4 regions of the Pseudoduganella sp. UC29_71 genome follow, and region 3 is predicted to be linked to each of the others. Evidence: predicted binding sites of a transcription regulator. Region 3 holds the regulator's gene; each other region holds the start of a gene.

Region 1 (5,107 bases), 340 kb from region 3:
ACGCGGGCTACGGCTGCTTTCATGGCTGCCTCTCAGAAGAAGCCCAGCGCGTTCGGGCTGTAGCTCACCAGCAGGTTCTTGGTCTGCTGGTAATGGTCCAGCATCATCTTGTGGTTTTCGCGGCCGATGCCGGACTGCTTGTAGCCGCCGAAGGCAGCGTGCGCGGGATACAGGTGGTAGCAGTTGGTCCATACGCGGCCGGCCTGGATGCCGCGGCCGATGCGGAAGGCGCGCGCGCCGTCGCGGGTCCACACGCCGGCGCCCAGGCCGTACAGCGTGTCGTTAGCGATGCGCAGCGCATCCGCCTCGTCCTTGAAGGTGGTCACCGACACCACCGGTCCGAAGATCTCTTCCTGGAAGATGCGCATGGTGTTGTCGCCCTTGAACACGGTCGGGGTGACGTAGTAGCCGCCTTCCAGGTCGCCGTTCTGCACATTGCGCGCGCCGCCGGCCAGCAGCTGGGCGCCTTCCTGCTTGCCGATGTCCATATAGGACAGGATCTTCTCCAGCTGCTCCAGCGACGCCTGCGCACCGATCATGGTGGACGAGTCGAGCGGGTTGCCCTGCTTGATGGCGGCCACGCGCTTCAGCGCGCGCTCGATGAACGCTTCGTAGATCGATTCCTGGATCAGCACGCGCGACGGGCAGGTGCACACCTCGCCCTGGTTCAGCGCGAACATGGCGAAGCCTTCCAGGCATTTATCGAAGAATTCGTCATCGGCGGCCATCACGTCTTCGAAGAAGATGTTGGGCGACTTGCCGCCCAGTTCCAGCGTGACCGGGATCAGGTTCTGCGCGGCGTATTGCATGATCAGGCGGCCGGTGCCGGTTTCGCCGGTGAAGGCGATCTTGGCGATGCGCTTGCTGGAGGCCAGCGGCTTGCCCGCTTCCAGGCCGAAGCCGTTGACGATATTCAGCACGCCCGGCGGCAGCAGGTCGCCGATCAGTTCCACCAGCACCATGATGGAAGCAGGCGTCTGCTCGGCCGGTTTCAGCACCACGCAGTTGCCGGCCGCCAGCGCGGGCGCCAGCTTCCACACCGCCATCAGGATGGGGAAGTTCCACGGGATGATCTGGCCGACCACGCCCAGCGGCTCATGGAAGTGGTAGGCATAGGTGGTGTCGTCGATCTGCGCGACCGAGCCTTCCTGCGCGCGGATGCAGCCGGCGAAATAGCGGAAATGGTCGATCGCCAGCGGAATGTCGGCCGCCAGGGTTTCGCGGATAGGCTTGCCGTTGTCGATGGTTTCGGCCGTGGCGATGAGCTGCAGGTTCTGCTCCATGCGGTCCGCGATGCGGTTCAGGATATTGGCGCGCTCGGCCTGCGAGGTCTTGCCCCAGGCTTCCTTGGCGGCGTGCGCGGCATCCAGCGCGATCTCCACGTCTTCCGCCGTGGAGCGCGCGATCTCGCAGAACGGCAGGCCGGTGATCGGAGTCAGGTTGGCGAAGTACTCGCCTTTCACCGGCGCGACGAACTTGCCGCCGATGTAGTTGTCGTAGCGTTGCTTGAAAGGGTTGGCGACGCCCAGTTTGTTGATATCCGCGAGATTCATGTCATCCTCTTTCTTCAGTGTGGGTTGGACTTACACCCTCTATTCCGCAAACACCGTGCCAGCCCCGCCTGGGGCAAAAACGGCAGCGGCGCTGTTGCAGGCTGCTCCAAAGTTGAACAGGTGTTGCGCAGCGGCTGTGGCAAGTGTCACGCTCAGGGAATCGCCACGCCCCAGGGCAGCTCGCCCACGGCGATGTCGGCCACCTTGCGCGCGGAGGCAGTGTCGATGACGGAAACACTGTTGGAGCGGCCATTGGCCACATACAGCTTGGCGCCGTCCGGCGTGAGCGCCATGTTCCACGGCCGCTTGCCCACCGCCACCGTGGCGCTGACGGTATGGCTGGCGGTATCGATCAGCATCACGCTGCCGTCGGCTCCGTTGGATACGTACACTTGCCTGCCGCTGGGATGCACGGCAATGCCGTTGGCGTTGCGCCCGGCCGGTATCTTCGCCAGCGTGGCGCGGGTGGCGGTGTCCACTACGTACACGGTGTTCACCAGCTCGCAGGCGATGTAGGCGCGGCTGCCATCGGGCGAGAAGCCGATGCCGCGCGGGCGCAGCCCGACCGCCACGGCGCCGGTCTGGCGCCGCTGCGCCACGTCGATCACGTCCACCTGCTCGGCCTCTTCCGCGCTCACATAGAGCCAGCGGCTGTCCGGACTGAACACCGCATGCTCGGGGTTGCGGCCCTGGACCGGGATGTCGGCCAGGCGCGCGCCGCTGCGGGCATCCACCAGCGTGACGCTATTGCCCTCCTCTACCGCGACGGCCGCGTAGCGCCCGTCCGGCGACACACTCACCCCTTCAGGCGATTTGCCCAGCGCCAGCGCCGCTGGCACCTCTCCGCCCGCGCTGTCGAGCATCAGCAGGGTATTGCTGCCGGCGTCGGTAACGAACAAGCGCGTTCCGCCGGGGGCAACGGCAATGCCGCGCGGGCGCTTGCCGGCCGCCAGGCTGCGCAGCACCGTGTCGGTGCCGGTATCGACCACGCTGACCGTGCCGGACTTCTCGTTCGGCACGAAGGCGAGCGAAGAAGCCTGTGCTGCGGGCGCAAGCTGCGCCAGCGTGGCGGCAAGGGTTGCAAACACGCCTGCGGCGCGCAGACAATAGGGGATGTTCATGGCAGCCTCTCGAAAAATGGAAGAATGCGCCCGCATCCTGCGCGCGCGTACGCAAGACGATGCAATCCCCGTGCCACGCGCGTGGCGCGCCGCTGCCATGGCAGGTATATTGCTTACGGGTTGAAGCAGACTTGCCGGCCCCCGCCAGGCAGGCGCGGAACTCAACCAAGGAGACACACATGCAGTACCGATTTCGTTTGAATGCAGTCGCAGCCCTGTTCGCCGCCGGCGCGCTGCCGTTCTCGCCGGCCGCCCTGGCAGCGGATGCGGAAAATGCGGTGGCGGCAGTTGCAGCCGATGCCCCCGCCGCCGCCGGCAGCACCGCTGCGCCGGCCGCGGCAGGCGCTGTCGTCATCGTCAGCGGCAGCCGGGTGGAGCACAGCAGTTTCGACTTCCCCGCCGCCATCGACGTAATCGGCGCCGACCGCATCCGCGACAGCCAGATGCGCGTGAACGCTTCCGAAGCGCTGGCCTCCGTGCCTGGCCTGGTGGCGCAGAACCGCCAGAACTACGCGCAGGACCTGCAAATTTCCTCGCGCGGCTTCGGCGCCCGTTCAGCCTTCGGCGTGCGCGGCGTGAAACTGGTGGCCGACGGCATCCCGGCCAGCATGCCGGACGGCCAGGGCCAGGCTGCCACCTTCAACCTGGACATGGCAGAGCGAATCGAAGTGCTGCGCGGCCCGTTCTCCGCTGTGTACGGCAACCATGCGGGCGGCGTGGTGCAGCTGTTCACGCGCGAAGGCGAAGGCGCGCCGAGCGTGGAGAGCGGCCTTTCCGCCGGGAGCGACGGCGCCCGCAAGCTGGACGTGAATGCCCAGGGCAAGTCCGGCGGCGTCGGCTACGTGCTGGACGCCTCCCGCTTCGATACCGACGGCTACCGCGACCACAGCGCCGCGCGGCGCGACCAGGCCTACGCCAAGCTGACCCTGGCGCCCGGCGCCGGCGCCAAGCTGACCGTCACCGCCAGCGGCTTGCGCCAGAAAGACACGCAAGACCCGCTCGGCGTCACCTGGGCCACCTGGCAGCGCGACCCGCGCGCCGGGGAAACCGATGCCACCGACACCGCGTCGCCCAAGCGCACCTTCGCCGAGCGCTACAACACGCGCAAGAGCATCGACCACCAGCAGATCGGCGCCGCATGGGAACAGCAGCTGGGCAGCGGCCAGGATGGCGGCAAGCTGCGCGTCACCGTCTACGGCGGCAACCGCCAGGTGATCCAGTACCAGGCCTTCTCGCGCGCTTTCCAGGCCCCGGCCAGCCATTCCGGCGGCGTGGTCGATTTCGACCGCGACTTCAGCGGAACCGACATCAGCTGGGTGGACGTGCGCCCGCTGGCCGGAGGCAAGCTGACCTCCACCGTCGGCATCGAATACGGGCGCTCCAGGGATGACCGCAAGGGCTACGAGAACTTCATCGCCACGGAACTGGGCGTCAAGGGCAAGCTGCGGCGCGATGAAACGGATAAGGTGAGCAGCACAGACCCTTATCTGCAAGCCGAATGGGCGCAAGGCCCATGGGTGCTGAACGCCGGCCTGCGCCACAGCCGCTTCAAGGTGGACGTGAGCGACCGCTATCTGTCCAACGGCAACGACAGCGGCGGCCTGCGCTACAGCCGCACTACGCCGGTGGCGGGACTGCTGTACAAGGTGTCGCCGGTGCTGAACGTGTACGCCAGCGCCGCGCGCGGCTTTGAAACGCCCACGCTGAATGAGCTGTTCTATTCCGGCACCGGCGGCGGTTTCAACTTCGGACTGCAGCCGGCGCGCAGCACGCATGTCGAAACCGGCGTGAAAGCGCTGCTGGGCACCACCCGCATCGACGCGGCCGTGTTCCAGGTGAAGACCGGCGACGAACTGGTGGTCGATGCCTCCAGCGGCGGCCGCACCAGCTATCGCAACGCCGGCAAGACGCTGCGGCGCGGTGCCGAAGTATCCGCCGACACCAGCCTGGGCCACGGCTTCAGCACCCGCGTGGCGCTGACAGCGCTGCGTGCCGTGTACGACCAGGTCTTCGGCAATGTGCTGAAAGGCAGCCGTCTGCCAGGCGTGCCGAATGCCTATGCCTACGGCGAACTGGCCTGGCAGGCACCGTCGCGCGCGCTGGGCGCCGCCATCGAAACCGTGGCCAGCGCGCGTGTCTATGCGGAAGACAGCAACACGGAGAAAACCGCCCCCGGCTACGCCATCGTCAACCTGCGCCTGACCGCGCAGCAGGAAACCGGTGGCTGGCGCTTCAAGCAGTTCGCGCGCCTGAACAACGCGGCAGACCGCGCCTATGTAGGCTCGGTGATCGTGGGCGACACCAACAAGCGCTACTACGAAGGCGCGCCGGGCCGCAACTGGCAACTGGGCGCCAGCGCGCAATACCAGTTCTGATGAACGAATACCCCGGCTGCTGGTTGCAGCCGGGGGACGGCCGGGAATCCGATCCGGC
Region 2 (5,107 bases), 2.0 Mb from region 3:
CAGCGCGATCGTCGGCAACGTGCTCTCGCGCGGCGCCGGCAACCCGGAAGACCCGTGGATCACGCTGCAAGGCGTCCATTGCGCGCTCGATTGCAAGGAAATCCTGTGGGGTGAAGCCGGCTACGGCGCGCCGGCCAAGCACGGTTTCCTCAGCACCAATCACGGCGGCATGGACGTGTACGCGCGCGTGGCGGGCGCCAGCGCGGTGCCTGAACCGGGCACGGCGGCGATCCTTGGTGGCGGCCTGCTCGCGCTGGCGTTCGTGCGCCGCCGCCGGGTCTGATTCCATCGCCTAGCGCCGCTCCGGCGGAATGGCGGCCAGCTGCGCGGTGAACGCCGCGTGCGCCGCCGGGTCCACCGGACGGTACTTGGGCTCGGTGCGCGCAGGGTCATTGCCCAGGTAGTTGTTGTTCTTCCAGTTGCGCGCCGGCCGCACCGGGCGCTTCTCGAAGCCGCCGCCGCAGTTGGGGCAGACATTGGCCAGCACACTCTCCACGCAGTCGGCGCAGAACGTGCATTCGTAGGTACAGATGCGCGCATCGAGCGCTTCCGGCGGCAGGTCTTTGTTGCAGTGTTCGCACGTCGGCCTCAGTTCCAGCATGGCTACTCCCGTTGGTGAATGTCCGGCCAGTGTAGCCGTGCTAGACTTGGCGCGCATGACATCCAACGTTGAAAAACCGCCAAAACCGATCTCGGTCAAGGTGCTGGTCTTCCCCGATTTCCTGCTGCTGGACGCCACCGGCCCGGCCCAGGTCTTCTCCACCGCGAATGACGAATGCCGCGACGCCGGCCGCGCGCCTGCCTATGACATGGAACTGGTGTCGCTGCACGGCGGGCCGGTCGCTTCCTGCTCCGGCGTGGCCGTCATGACTGCCCCGCTGCCCTCCCCCGCCGCACTGCAAGGCGCCACCCTGATCGTGGCCGGGGGACGCGGCGTGCGCGCCGCGCTGGCCGAACCTGGCTTGCTGGACTGGCTCAGGCGCGCGGCCAGTGTAACGCAGCGCTGCGCCTCGGTCTGCACCGGCGCCTTCCTGCTGGCCGAAGCGGGCTTGCTGGCCGGCCGCCGCGCCGTCACACACTGGCAGGACGTGGACAGCCTGCGCCGCGAATACCCGGCGGTGCAGGTGCAGGACGACGCGATCTATATCAAGGACGGCGCGGTGTACACCTCGGCCGGCATCACGGCTGGCATCGACCTGTGCCTGGGCCTGGTGGAAGAAGATCTGGGGCATGCCGCCGCCATCGGCGCCGCGAAGCGGCTGGTGGTGTACCACAAGCGGCCCGGCGGGCAGCGCCAGTTCAGCACGGAGCTGCTGGCACAAGCCGGCGGCGGCCTGGCGCAGCGCCTGACGCAATGGCTGCAGCCACGCGCGGCGGAGGACATCGATATGGAACGGATGGCGGAGGCCATGGCGCTGTCGGCGCGCAGCCTGCACCGCCGGCTGCGCGAGGAGACCGGCGCCTCGCCGGCGCAGCTGCTGGCGCGAGTGCGGATGGAAGCCGCTTGCCGGCTGCTGGAATCGGCCGGCTGCAGCGTCAAGCAGGTGGCGCGGCTGTCCGGTTTCGGCACCGAATACAACCTGCGCCGCGCGTTCGCAAAACAGCTGGGCGTGCTGCCCAGCGAGTACCGCGAACGGTTCGGCTGATTAGTCTGGCACTGCTGCCTGTTTACTTGCGCAGGCGGCGTTTGCGCGCCAGCGCCAGCATGCCCAAGCCCAGGCCGAACACGGCCAGCGTGCCCGGCTCAGGCACATTGTTCATACGCAGGGCCTGGATTTCAGCCTGGGTCAGCGCCGTGTTGTACAGGCGCGCTTCGCTCAGCACGGCGTCCAGGCCGCCGGGGCCGCTGGCTGCGGAGTTGGCGTGGCGGATGCCGAACAGGATTTCCGTGTCGTTCTGGGTCCAGGTTGCAGCATTGCCAGCCAGGTAGCTGCCGATGTTGACGCCGTTGCGGTAACCGGTGATCTGCAGCGTGCCGTTGCCGAAGTCCTGGTAGCTGATGGCCATCTGGATCAGGTTGTTGATCGAGTTTTCCGTGTAGCCGGGGTTGAACGCATTGTTGCGCCAGCCGTTGCTGCTGCCGTTCATCCAGGTGTTGGCCTGGTTCTCGCCGTAGATGATGCCGTCGAAGTTGTCGCTGCCGACCTTGTCGATGGTCATCATCGAGCCTGCGGTGGCGGCGTTGCTCAGCCCGGTCAGCTGGCCCCAGACCACCAGCGTCTTGCTGGTGATGGCCGGGCCGGTGTAGCCGGTGGTGCGCGCCCAGCCCAGCGCGGTGGTGCCGGTGCCGTCGACGGTCAGCTGCCCATTGGCGATGCTCGCGTTGCCGCGCAGTTCCAGGTTGCCGAAGTGGCCGGTGGAGTCGGCCAGCGCATTGCTGCCCTCAAAGGTCCATTGACCGATCAGGGTGGCGTTGGCGGCGCCGGCGAACAGCAGCGGCAGGCAGACGGCGAACTTGGTCAGACAGCGTTTCATTGAATTTCCTTGGAGAATAAATTATTTCCTCAAATCAAAGCAAATTGCATGCCACCATGTTTCTACAGGGAAGCTAATTCACTAATGTAAAGTTTTTCGACACGTATTTCGGCCAGTTCATCCCACAACCGGCGGCAGAGCGAGAAGAACGGTCAAAGTTGCTGTAAAGTTTTCCGACATCTCAAATTGACATCTTTTCGCTAGAGAACACGCATGGGCCACTCACCTGAAGACCGCCGTTTTCGCCGCCGCCTTTCCATCCTGGCCATGATCGCACTGGCGGGACTGCTGGTCCTGGTGGCCAGGCTGGTGTGGCTGCAGGCAGTCCGCGACGGGCAAGGCATGCTTTGATGGCGCGCCGGATCAAGGCGCTGTTCGCCGTGCTGGACCCGCAGCTGACGCTGTGCATCCTATTGCTGCTGGCCGCCGGGGTGCTGACCATGTATTCGGCTGGCGCCGACTTCCCCGGCCGTTTCCCGCTGCACCTGCGCAATGTGCTGATCGCGCTGGGCATCATGTGGGCCGTCGCCAGCGTGCCGCCGCCCACGCTGATGCGCTACGCGGCGCCCATCTACGCAGCCGGCGTGTTGCTGCTGCTGGCCGTGTTCATGCTGGGCGAGGTCAAGAAAGGCTCGCGGCGCTGGCTGCACATCGGCTTCGACATGCAGCCGTCTGAAATGATGAAGATCGCCATGCCGCTGATGCTGGCCTGGTTCTTCCACCAGTACGCCAGCCTGCAGCGCTGGAAGACGTTCGCGGTGGCGGGCGTACTGCTGCTGATTCCGGCCGCGCTGATCATGAAGCAGCCCGACCTCGGCACCGCGCTGCTGGTGCTGGCGGCGGGCTTGTACGTGATCGTGCTGGCCGGCTTGTCGTGGAAAGCGCTGGCCGCCTTCGCGGCGGCGGGCGCGGCCAGCATCCCCATCGCCTGGCCGCTGCTGCACGACTACCAGCGCCAGCGCGTGCTGACCCTGCTCCATCCGGAAGCGGACCCGCTCGGCAAAGGCTTCCAGATCAAGCAGGCCGGCATTGCCATCGGCTCGGGCGGGCTGGACGGGAAAGGCTGGCTGCAGGGCACGCAGGGCCACCTGGGCTTCGTGCCCGAGCGCACCACGGACTTCATCTTTTCCGTGTACGCGGAGGAGTTCGGCCTGCTCGGCATCGCCGTGCTGCTGACGCTGTACTTGCTGCTGATCGCGCGCGGGCTGGCCATCACGGCCGGCGCCACCACGCAGTTCGCGCGCCTGCTGGGCGGCGCCGTCACGATGATCTTCTTCACCTACGCCTTCATCAACATCGGCATGGTGAGCGGCGTGTTGCCGGTGGTGGGCGTGCCGTTGCCCTTCATCAGCTACGGCGGCACCGCGCTGACCACGCTGGGCATAGGCGCCGGCATCATGATGAGCATACAGCGCCAGCGCAAGCTGGCTTAGCGGCAGGCTGGCTTAACGCGGTTAACGAGCCTGTGCGGCGTGCTGCCGCTGCAGCGCTTCGATTTCGAAATCGCCGTCATCCACCAGGCGCAGCCAGCCGTCGAACTTGGCCAGGCCGAGCGAGCGCGCCATCGCCAGCAGCAGGCTCTGGCCGGCGGCCGGGCGGTCCGGCTCCAGCCGGTACACCGGATCGTCGAAGGCCGCGGCCGGCGTGGTGATGGTCCAGCCCATGTCCTTGAACATGGCGATGGCGTCGTCCAGCCACAGCGCGTTGATCAGGTTATGGTGCATCAGCATGACCTGCGCGATGTCGCGCCCCTGCAGCTGCAGCGACAGCGCACGGTAAGCCAGCGCGCGCTGCTTCAGGTGCGCCAGGTAGGCCGCGCGGATCGGCGCCACGTCCGCGTGCGGATCGGCATTCAGCACGCGCGCCAGTTCCCCGTTCAGGCGCCAGTCGCTGGTGTCCAGGCTCACGTAGGCGTTGCGGTAGCCCTGCTGCTTGAGGAAGGCGCGCATGCCGTCGCGCTTCTCCGGCGTATTCCCTTCGCGCAGGAAGGTGTAGCGGAACCACTTGCGGTAGCCGGGCAACGTACTGATGATGCGGTCGCAATCGAGGATCTCCTGCTGGTATTGCGCCAGCGTCAGCTTGGCGCTGTGCAGGTCCGGATGCGTCATCGTATGGTTGCCGATGGCATGCCCCGCCTCGCCCCAGGCGCGCGCCAGCGCCAGTCCTTCCGGCTGATTCGCGCCATTGCCCGCCGTGACGAACAGCGCCGCCTTCACGCCATGCTTGTCCAGCGCCGCCAGCATTGCCGCATTGCGCTGCTGCGCCGACAAGCGCGGCGTGGCCTCCAGGTTCGGCCCGTCGTCAAAGGTAAATGCCACCGACTGCGCGTGCGCCGCCGTGGCGCAGGCCAGCAGTGCAACGAGGCCGAAAAGCGTGCTCAGTATCTTCATCGAAGCGTCCGAAATCGTTGATAAAACGGCATAGTACCCGCGCCGCCACACAGGCGCCAGCAGATTGGCTCCTGGGGCAATTGCGGCGCCGGGCGGGGGTGTGCAACACTGGGCGCAAACAGGGAGCGGATATGTATGACTACGTTATCGTCGGCGCGGGATCGGCCGGCTGCGTGCTGGCCAACCGGCTGTCGGCCGATCCGGCCGTCAAGGTGTGCCTGCTGGAGGCCGGGCCGCGCGAC
Region 3 (5,107 bases):
AGGGCGGGTTAGCGCGGGACGCGCGTAACCCACCATCACAGGTGCCGCAGCGGATGCGCGTGCGCCGGCCACGGCGGCGCGAAGAACGCCGCCACCATCTCCGGCGTCACCTCCTCCAGCGTCCCTGGCGACCAATTCGGCGCATTGTCCTTATCGATCACCAGCGCGCGCACGCCTTCCAGCACTTCCCCATGTTCGAAATTGCGCCGCACCAGGTTGCGCTCCATGCGCAGGCAGTCCGCCACGTCCAGCGCGGCGCCGCGCCTCAACAGCTCCAGCGTCACGCACATCATCAGCGGCGAGCGCGTCTGCATGGCCTGCAGCGCCTTCTGCGCAAACACATTCTCGTCACCGGCCAGCGAGGCCATGATGTCCGCCACGCTGTCCAGCGCGAAATGGCGCTCGATGGTGGCGCGCTCGGTCTCCAGCACGCCGGGGCCGGCCCGGAACCGCGCGCTATAGGCTTCAATCGCGTCGCGCAGCTCGCCGCCCGGCACCGCCTCCAGCAAGTCGCGCAGCGCTTCCCAGGCATCGGTCGGCACGTAGTGGTCCGCCAGGCCGACGTAGAGCGCGTCCGCCGCGCCCACGGTCAGGCCGGTCAGGCCCAGGTAGCGCCCCAGGCTGCCGGGCGCGTGCGACAGGAAATGGCTCCCGCCCACGTCCGGGAACAGGCCGATGTTTACTTCCGGCATGGCCATCTTGGTGCGGTCCGTCACAATGCGCACGCCGCAGCCGGGGCCGCCCTGCGAGATGCCCATGCCGCCGCCCATCACCACGCCGTCCATTAATGCGATATACGGTTTAGCGTAATAGTGGATCAGGTGGTTGAGCGCGTATTCTTCGGTGAAGAAATCCTCCAGCAGCGCGCTGCCGCCCTGCGGCGTGGCCGTGCCCACTTCGTGGAAGAAGCGGATGTCGCCGCCGGCGCACAGTGCTTTTTCGCTGCTGCTGCGGATCACCACGGCGGCTACGGCGCTGTCGTTGCGCCAGGCCATCAGTGCGGCCGTCAGGCTGCGCACCATGCCGAGGGAGAGGGAATTGAGCGCCTTGGGGCGGTCGAGGGTGATGAAGCCGGTGCCGTTGGCAACCGTGGTCAGGACGTGCTCGCTCATGCTGGATGTCTCTATGATTGTTAGAGCTCCATTTTAGCGCGGGCGCAAAAAAGGGCGCCAGATGCGCCCTTTGTTGGAGTGCCGGTGACCGTATTATGCGGTGGCGGCGGGTTCGTAAGTGTCGGGGAGGTGTTTGATGGCCGCGTGGCCATGCTCCTGCACTTTCGACTTGTATTTCATGACTTGGCGGTCCAGTTTGTCGACCAGCGTATCGATGGCAGCGTACAGGTCTTGCGACAGGCTTTCCACGTACACGGTCTTGCCGGACATTCGCAGATTGATCTCCGCTTTCTGCCTTTTCTCTTTCTCGGTGAGGTTATCTACAGTCAGGATGACAGCAATATCAATAACTTGATCGAAGTGGCGTTTGACCCGTTCCAGCTTGTTCTGCACGTATTCACGGATGGCGGGGGTCACTTCGAGATGATGTCCACTGATGGTGAGATTCATACACACTCCTAAAGATAAGGGCTCGTACGCTGTCGAATGTTATTGGAGCGCAGGGGAACCCAAGTAAAACTACAAAGCTTTACGCAGACTTACCGGAGGGATTTTCAAGGCTTCGCGATATTTGGCAACAGTCCGTCGCGCAATTACCATGCCCTGTTCACCCAGCATGTCCGCAATCTTACTGTCGGATAAAGGATTTTTCGGGTCTTCAGCTCCTGTCAATTGCACAATCAGCGCCCGTATCGCCGTCGAGGATGCTTCTCCTCCTGCTTCGGTGGCGACGTGACTGCCAAAGAAATATTTCAACTCAAACATCCCATGCGGAGTCAGCATGTATTTCTGAGTTGTTACGCGAGAAATAGTGCTCTCGTGTAGTCCCAGTGTATCAGCAATTTCACGCAACACAAGGGGTCTCATGGCAACCGCGCCATGGCTGAAAAAGTTCTTTTGTCTTTCTACTATCGCTTGTGCGACGCGCAGTATCGTGTCGAAACGCTGGCGCATATTCTTGATCAGCCACTTCGCTTCCTGCAGCTGCGCACCCATCGCGGTTTCGCCTTTGCCCTGCTTGAGCATGTTGGCGTACAGCGCGTTCACGCGCAGGCGCGGCATCACGTCGTTGTTCAGCGTGACCTGCCAGCCATTGCGCGCCTTCTTCACGATCACGTCCGGCACCACGTAGTCGGACACGTCGGAAGCGAACTCGGCGCCCGGATGCGGATTGCACTGGCGGATCACCGCCTGCGCTTCGCGCAAGTCTTCGTCGTCGCAATCGAGGGCTTTTTTCAGCTTGTTGAACTCGCGCTGCGCGAACCAGGCCAGGTGCTTTTCCACGATGCAGACAGCCATGCGGCGCGTCACCAAGGGCACGCCGGGCATGCGCTTGATCTGCAGCGCCAGGCACTCGGAGGCGCTGCGCGCGCCCACGCCGATGGGGTCGAAACTTTGCAGCAGGGTCAGCGCCGTCTGCAGTTCTTCCAGCTCCACGTCCGCCTCTTGCGGCAGGCGCGCGTGGATTTCCTCCAGCGGCTCTTCCAGGTAGCCGTTCTCGTCCAGCGCGTCGATGATCAGTTCCATCAGCACGCGGTCGCGCGGCTCCTGCACGGTCACGCGCATCTGCTCCATCAGGTGTTCGCGCAAGGTGCAGTGGCTCGCTTCGAGCTGCGGGCGCGCATCGTCGTCGTCCGGCGCCTTGCTGCGGCCGGCGTCGCTCCAGTCGGTGTCGGCTTCGGCGCCGCTGGCGCTGTCGCCTTCGCCGGTGGCGCCCTCGAAGGGATCGCCCTCGGCGGCCGGGGCGCTGTCCTGCGCGGGCGCGCCGACCTCGGCCGGAGAAGCGTCCGCGCCGTTAGGCTGGGTCTGGTTGATGGCGCCGTCGCTCAGCAGGCGCAGCGAGCGGTCCAGCGGGTCGTCCAGCCGCTCCAGCAAGGGGTTCTCGCCCAGCAGCTGTTCCAGTTCCTGGTGCAGCTCCAGCGTGGACAACTGCAGCAACCGGATCGATTGCTGCAGCTGCGGCGTCAGCGCCAGGTGCTGAGAGGTGCGGAGTTGCAGTGACTGTTTCATGGCGTCTTACATGCGGAAGTGTTCGCCCAGGTAGACGCGCCGCACCGATTCGTCGGCGATGATGTCGTCCGGACGGCCGGACGCCAGCACGCTGCCCTGGTTGATGATATAGGCGCGGTCGCAGATGCCCAGCGTCTCGCGCACGTTGTGGTCGGTAATCAGCACGCCGATGCCGCGCTCCTTGAGGAAGCGCACGATGCGCTGGATCTCGATCACGGCGATCGGGTCCACGCCGGCGAACGGCTCGTCCAGCAGCACGAAGCGCGGATTGGTGGCCAGCGCGCGCGCGATCTCCACCCGGCGGCGCTCGCCGCCCGACAGCGACAGCGCCTGGTTCTCGCGCAGCTTCTCGATCTGCAGGTCGGCCAGCAGGCGGTCCAGGCGTTCGTCGATCTCGGCCTTGCTCAGCGTTTTGCCGTTGACCTTCTGGATCTCCAGCACGGCGCGGATGTTCTCCTCCACCGTCAGCTTGCGGAACACCGACGCTTCCTGCGGCAGGTAGGACAGGCCCAGCGTGGCGCGCTGGTGTATCGGCATGCTGGACACGTCCACGCCGGCGATATCGATGCTGCCCGCGTCGGACGGCACCAGGCCCACGATCATGTAGAAGGAGGTGGTCTTGCCGGCGCCGTTAGGCCCCAGCAGGCCCACCACTTCGCCGCATTCGACCTGCAGCGACACGTCGTGCACCACCTGGCGCTTGCCGTAGGTTTTCTGCAGGCCGCGCACCACCAGGGTGCTGGTGCAGCCGTCCATGTTCTGCGTTATCTGCGTTGCTTCGGCCATCGTCATTTCCCCGCTGGCGGTTGCTGCGCCGGCGCGTCCGGCGGCGGGCGCTTGGTGGACGGCTGGATCACCATGGTGCCGCGGCCGCCGCCCGGCTTGCTCTCGCCGGTCGCGCTGTTTTTCACGCTGAAGAATTCCTTGCGGCTGTCGTAATAGATGAACTCGCCCTGCACTTCGTCGCTGGGCTTGCTGCCTTCCAGGCGGCGCACCTTGGCCTTGTTGAACAGCTTGACCAGCTCGATCTTGCCGTCGTACTCGATGCGTTCGGCTTCGCCCTCGACCCACTGGTCGCCCTCGCCGTCGCGCTTCTGGCGGAAGGTGGCCGGCGTGCCGGGCACGCTGGTCAGGGTGACGTACTGGTAGCCTTCCGGGTCCTGCGTGACCACCGCTTTCGATGACTTCATCAGCAGCGTGCCGCGCGTGAGGATCACGTTGCCGGTAAAGGTGCGGATCTGCTTCACGTCGTCCACGTCCACCTGGTCGAACTTGATTTCGGTGGGCTTGTAGGAGTCGGCCTTTTCAGCCTGGGCCAGCCCGGCTGCGCACAGCAGCAGGGCCGAGATCAGAATTTTTTTCATCGTTTATCCATTTTCTTGTTTGGTCTTGGCGGGCGCGTTTCGGGGCGGATACACGATCGTGCCGCGGCCCAGCAACTGCACCTGGCGCGTGGCGTTGTTGGCCTTCATGCCGGTGCCGGTCGCCGTGGCGCCGCCCTGCACGATCTGCACCGGCTGGTCGGTTTGCATGCGGTCCTCGTCCGGGTAGACGGTGAGCGCCTGCGTCGTCATCTGCATCGCCGGGCTCTTGCCCTGCGCCGCGCGGTCTATCTTCACGTTGCCCTTCAACTGCACGCGCGTGTTGTTCTCGTCCACGCGCGCGCGCTCCGCCGTCATGTCCATCGGCGGATGGGTGCTGCTCAAATTGCGCACCACCGGCTTGTCGATCTCGGACGCGTCGTCGATCGGGCGGTGCACCAGCTTGTCGCCGGCCACGATGTAGCTCGGCTTGCCGTCCTTGGTCATGCGCACCACGCTGAAGCGCTCGATGATGTAATCCGGCTCGTTCAGGCGCTTGTCGGCCAGCATCTCTTCTTCGCCGCGGTTCAGCAGCTGCACCAGCCAGAACGTGCCGCACGCAACGAAGACCCCGATCACCAGGGTCATGCTCAAGCGCCAGCGGTGCGCGGTTCGTTTACGCAT
Region 4 (5,107 bases), 800 kb from region 3:
GTCGACATCATCGGCGCCGACGCCATCAAGAACACCGGCGTGCCCGAGATCGCGCAGGCGCTGTCGGTGGCGCTGCCGTCGCTGAACTTCCCGCGCCCCGGCCTGTCCGACGGCACCGACACCGTGCGTCCCGCCACCTTGCGCGGCCTGGCCCCGGACCAGACCCTGGTGCTGGTGAACTCCAAGCGCCGCCACACCTCCTCGCTGGTGAACCTGAACGGCACCATCGGCCGCGGCTCGTCCTCGGTGGACATGAACACCATCCCGGTGGCGATGCTGAAAAATATTGAAGTGCTGCGCGACGGCGCCTCCGCCCAGTACGGCTCGGACGCCATTGCCGGCGTGGTCAACCTGCGCCTGCGCACCGACAAGACCGGCGGCGAATTCACCGCCACCTACGGCGAGCGCCGCACCGAATACGACTTCGCCGTGGGCGCGCTGCCCGCCGGCGCCACCTGGGGCACGGAAACCTCGCGCAAGCGCCACGACGGCGGCACCGCCACCGTCAGCGGCTGGAAAGGCCTGGAACTGGGCGACAGCGGCTACCTGACCATCGCCGCCGAATACAAAGACCAGGAGCACACCGAGCGCAGCGGCTACGACGTGCGCCAGCAATACCCGCTGGTCAACGGCGGCTTCGACCCGCGCGAGAAAACCATCAACCGCTTCAACGCCTGGTACGGCGAGCCGGAACTGAAGCAGTCCACGATCTTCGCCAATGCCGGCTACGCGCTGGAAGGCGGCGCCAAGCTGTATGGCTGGACCAGCTACCAGAAGCGCGAAGCGCGTTCGGCCGGCTTCTTCCGCCGCGCGCTGCAGGACCAGAACATCATCTCGGTCTACCCGGACGGCTTCCTGCCCATCATCGCGCCGGACGTGGACGACTACAGCGCCACCGGTGGCGTGACCTGGACCGCCGGCGCGTGGGACATGGACGCCTCCATCGGCTACGGCAAGAACAAGATGCAGTACACCATCGAGAACACACTGAACCGCTCCATTGGCCCGAGCAGCAAGACCGTGTTCGACGCCGGCGGCTTCTGGTACGACCAGCTGACGCTGAACGTGTCCGGCGTGCGCCAGATCGAAGCGGGCCTGGCCTCGCCGCTGAACGTGGCGGTGGGCGCCGAAGTGCGCCGCGAAGGCTATAAGCTGTTTGCCGGCGAACCGGACTCCTGGCGCTACGGCGGCCAGGTGCTGGCCAACGGCACGCCGGCCGCGCCGGGCGCCCAGGTGTTCCCCGGCTTCCGCCCGGCCGACGCCTCGGACAACAGCCGCAAGGCCTACAGCGCCTACGTCGACCTGGAAGCCAACCTGACCAAGCAGTTCCTCGGCTCGGTAGCCATCCGCGGCGAACACTTCTCCGACTTCGGCAACAGCGTGTCGGGCAAGCTGGCCGGCCGCTACGACTTCGTGCCCGAGTTCGCGCTGCGCGGCTCGGTGCAGAACGGCTTCCGCGCGCCGTCGCCGCAGCAGCAGTTCTTCACGTCCACGTCCACCAACTTCATCAACGGCGTGCCGTTCGAGATCACCACCTTCAAGCCGAGCGACCCGGCCGCGATCGCCCTGGGCGCCAAGCCGCTGGACGCCGAGAAATCGGTCAACTTCTCGCTCGGCTCCGTGATGCGCTTCGGCGCCGTGAGCCTGACGGCGGACGCCTTCCACATCAAGATCAAGGACCGCATCGTGCTGTCCGAGAACCTGACCGCCGCCAATGTGCGCGACTTCCTGACCAAGCAAGGCTTCATCGGCGTGGGCGGCGGGCGCTTCTTCATCAACGGCGTGGACACCACCACCAAGGGCATCGACGTGGTCGCCAGCATGCCGGTGAAGACCGACGGCTACGGCAAGCTCGACTTCACGCTGGCCGGCAACTACACGAAGACCGACGTCACCAAGGTGCCGGTCACGGCGCAGCTGGCCGCGCTGTCGCCGGCGCCGGTGCTGTTCGACCGCGTCAATGTGCTCACCTTCACCGACGGCACGCCCAAGACCAAGTTCATCGCCAGCAGCACCTGGTCCTACGGCGACTTCGGCGTCACGGCGCGCGCCACGCGCTACGGCAAGATCCTGGCGCCGGGCACCACGGCCAACTTGGACTTCTGGCTGAGCGCCAAGACGCTGGTGGACCTGGAAGGGCGCTACGCCGTCACCAAGAAGCTGTCGCTGGCGGTGGGCGCGGACAACCTGTTCGACCAGTACCCGGACTCCTACCCGGCCAACCTGAACACGACCGGCAACGCCCCGTACTCGAACTACTCCCCGTTCGGCCGCTCCGGCCGCTACGTGTACGCCCGCCTGAACTACTCGCTGTAATCGGCAAGGCCCCTTCAAAATGGGGTCAGGGTTAATTTTCCAGGAAATATTTCCTGGAAAATTAACCCTGACCCCATTTTTTTTGTTCAGGCGCCGAGCCAGGGGAGGCCGGCTTTGCACCAGCCGCCCACCTGCTTGCGGTGGCCTTCCGCGTCCTTGTCGCCCTCGAACCCTTCCAGGATGTCGTAGCACTGGCTGTAGCCGTTTTCCGTGGCCAGCTTGGCCGCGTGGCGCGAGCGCACGCCGGAGCGGCACAGGAACAGCAGCACCTGGTCCTTGGCGGCCACGGCGGCAAGCTGTTCGAGGAATTGCGGGTTGGGTACGCCGCCCGGGTAGGTGCTCCACTGGACTGCACCATGCTGGGCCTCCGGGATGGCCACCCGGCCTACCCAGTCGCGCTCGGCATTGGTGCGCACGTCGATCAGCTTGACTGCGCTGTCGGCATTCAGCAGGGCGTGCGCCTCGGCCGGCGTCACGGCGCCGGCGTAGGGCAGGGCGGCGTCGCGGCTGCGGGCGCGGGCGAGGATCTCGGTAATAGTGCTCATGGCGATTTTTCCCAATCGGCTGTCAATATTGCGTTTATTATAGTGCCCGTTCGTCCACCGAAGTTTTTGCACCAAGCTGATGCATTTTTTCGTTTTACTCAACTTTCGCACCGAAAGCGTGCGAAATTTGCGTCCTGCACCAACACGGTGCGCATTTGATTATGCGCAAAAGTAGTGCAAGAGGGAAAATCTTCTGGCACGCTTCCTGCTTAATGGATTGACGAGTTTCAAGCTGCACGCAACAGCGTGGGCTGCCCCACTTTTTCACTAGGAGAGACGCATGGCACTGACCGCCGCAGAAGTATTGAAAATGGTACAAGATAACGAAGTGAAATTCGTTGATTTCCGCTTTGCTGACACCCGCGGCAAAGAACAGCACGTTACTGTGCCTGTATCGCACTTCGATATCGACAAGTTCGAATCCGGTCACGCCTTCGACGGCTCCTCGATCGCCGGCTGGAAGGGCATCGAAGCATCCGACATGATCCTGCTGCCTGATCCGGCTACCGCGAACATTGACCCGTTCATGGAAGAGACCACCCTGTTCATGCAGTGCGACGTGATCGAACCGTCGGACGGCAAAGGTTACGACCGCGACCCACGCTCCATCGCCAAGCGCGCTGAGGCCTACCTGAAATCGTCCGGCCTGGGCGACACCGCCTACTTCGGTCCCGAGCCAGAGTTCTTCATCTTCGATTCCGTCAAATGGAAAATCGACATGTCGGGCGCCAAGGTGCAGATCGACTCCGACGAGGCTTCCTGGTCGACCGACAAGGACATCGAAGGCGGCAACAGCGGCCACCGTCCTACCGTCAAGGGCGGCTACTTCCCAGTGCCACCAGTCGATTCCTTCCAGGACATGCGTTCGGAAATGTGCCTGATCCTGGAATCGCTGGGCATCCCGGTTGAAGTGCACCACCACGAAGTGGCCGGCGCCGGCCAGAACGAAATCGGCACCAAGTTCTCGACCCTGGTCGAGCGCGCCGACTGGACCCAGAACCTGAAATACGTGGTCTGGAACGTGGCCCACAGCTATGGCAAGACCGCCACCTTCATGCCTAAGCCTATCGTTGGCGACAACGGTTCCGGCATGCACGTGCACCAGTCGATCTGGAAAGACGGCAAGAACCTGTTCGCCGGCGACGGCTATGCCGGCCTGTCCGACTTCGCGCTGTACTACATCGGCGGCATCATCAAGCACGCCAAGGCGCTGAACGCGATCACCAACCCAGGCACCAACTCGTACAAGCGCCTGGTGCCAGGCTACGAAGCGCCTGTGAAGCTGGCTTACTCGGCCCGCAACCGCTCGGCTTCGATCCGTATTCCGCACGTGGCCAATCCTAAGGGCCGCCGCATCGAAACCCGCTTCCCTGACCCGCTGGCCAACCCATACCTGTGCTTCGCGGCACTGATGATGGCCGGCCTGGACGGCGTGCAGAACAAGATCCACCCGGGCGAAGCCGCATCGAAAGACCTGTACCATCTGCCACCGGAAGAAGACGCGCTGATCCCGACCGTCTGCGCTTCGCTGGAAGAGGCACTGGACCACCTGAACAAGGACCGCGAGTTCCTGACCCGCGGCGGCGTGTTCACCGATTCGATGATCGATGCCTACATCGAGCTGAAGATGACCGAAGTGACCCGTATGCGCATGACCACGCACCCGGTCGAATTCGACATGTACTACTCGCTGTAATCAGCAGCAGCGCCGGCCACGGGCCGGCCTGCCACCAGACGCGAGGACGGCAACTGCTCTCCTCGCGTTTTTTTTGCCGGATGTTGTATAGTCGGGGCATGACTACCTGGAATTTTGCACCTCTCGTTTTGTTGTTGGCCTCCGGCCTGGTGTCCAGCGCGGCATCGGCCCAGGGACAGATTTTCCTGTGCGTGGACGCCAGCGGCCACAAGGAGCTGACCGACAGCCGCAAGCACGCCTCCTGCAAGCCGCTCGACATCCCGGGCGCGATCCCGGCGCCGGCGCGGCGCGCGGAGAACGCCAGGCCGCGCGCGGCGGCGCCGGCTGCGGCGCCGGCCGCCACGCCGGGCGACTTCCCGCGCGTGGACAGCAGCGAGCAGAAGGCGCGCGACGCCGACCGCCGGCAGATCCTGATGGACGAGCTGAACGGCGAGCAGGCCAAGCTGAACGAGCTGCGCAAGGAGTTCAACAACGGCGAGCCGGAACGCCGTGGCGACGAGCGCAATTACGCCAAATACCAGGAGCGCGTGGCCAGCCTGAAGGACAGCAT

Evidence for each region. Region 3 encodes sigma-54, which starts transcription at its own class of promoters, with help from an activator protein. Its sites were predicted from a motif close to TGGCANGNAANCTGCTTT; they were not measured.
Region 1: a site for sigma-54 is predicted at 2,733-2,750, ahead of ACFJI2_RS00085 (beta-propeller fold lactonase family protein). Genes of this name have one in related genera too.
Region 2: a site for sigma-54 is predicted at 2,512-2,529, ahead of ACFJI2_RS20610 (PEP-CTERM sorting domain-containing protein). Genes of this name have one in related genera too.
Region 4: a site for sigma-54 is predicted at 3,056-3,073, ahead of glnA (type I glutamate--ammonia ligase). Genes of this name have one in related genera too.

The regions. Positions count from the first base shown of each region.
Region 1 is NZ_CP170549.1:21,549-26,655, reverse strand. Features, by position in the region: gene ACFJI2_RS00095 (DUF779 domain-containing protein) at 1-23, opposite strand, end outside; gene adh (aldehyde dehydrogenase) at 33-1,553, opposite strand; gene ACFJI2_RS00085 (beta-propeller fold lactonase family protein) at 1,706-2,674, opposite strand; gene ACFJI2_RS00080 (TonB-dependent receptor family protein) at 2,854-5,049, shown strand.
Region 2 is NZ_CP170549.1:4,628,744-4,633,850, forward strand. Features, by position in the region: gene ACFJI2_RS20595 (PEP-CTERM sorting domain-containing protein) at 1-283, shown strand, start outside; gene ACFJI2_RS20600 (DUF1272 domain-containing protein) at 293-601, opposite strand; gene ACFJI2_RS20605 (GlxA family transcriptional regulator) at 657-1,646, shown strand; gene ACFJI2_RS20610 (PEP-CTERM sorting domain-containing protein) at 1,669-2,475, opposite strand; gene ACFJI2_RS20615 (hypothetical protein) at 2,689-2,826, shown strand; gene rodA (rod shape-determining protein RodA) at 2,826-3,908, shown strand; gene ACFJI2_RS20625 (polysaccharide deacetylase family protein) at 3,930-4,865, opposite strand; gene ACFJI2_RS20630 (GMC family oxidoreductase) at 4,997-5,107, shown strand, end outside.
Region 3 is NZ_CP170549.1:6,607,370-6,612,476, reverse strand. Features, by position in the region: gene ACFJI2_RS29565 (enoyl-CoA hydratase/isomerase family protein) at 36-1,112, opposite strand; gene hpf (ribosome hibernation-promoting factor, HPF/YfiA family) at 1,206-1,562, opposite strand; gene ACFJI2_RS29555 (RNA polymerase factor sigma-54) at 1,632-3,122, opposite strand; gene lptB (LPS export ABC transporter ATP-binding protein) at 3,129-3,908, opposite strand; gene lptA (lipopolysaccharide transport periplasmic protein LptA) at 3,911-4,486, opposite strand; gene lptC (LPS export ABC transporter periplasmic protein LptC) at 4,490-5,107, opposite strand.
Region 4 is NZ_CP170549.1:478,690-483,796, forward strand. Features, by position in the region: gene ACFJI2_RS02185 (TonB-dependent receptor domain-containing protein) at 1-2,316, shown strand, start outside; gene ACFJI2_RS02190 (rhodanese-like domain-containing protein) at 2,403-2,861, opposite strand; gene glnA (type I glutamate--ammonia ligase) at 3,142-4,557, shown strand; gene ACFJI2_RS02200 (DUF4124 domain-containing protein) at 4,656-5,107, shown strand, end outside.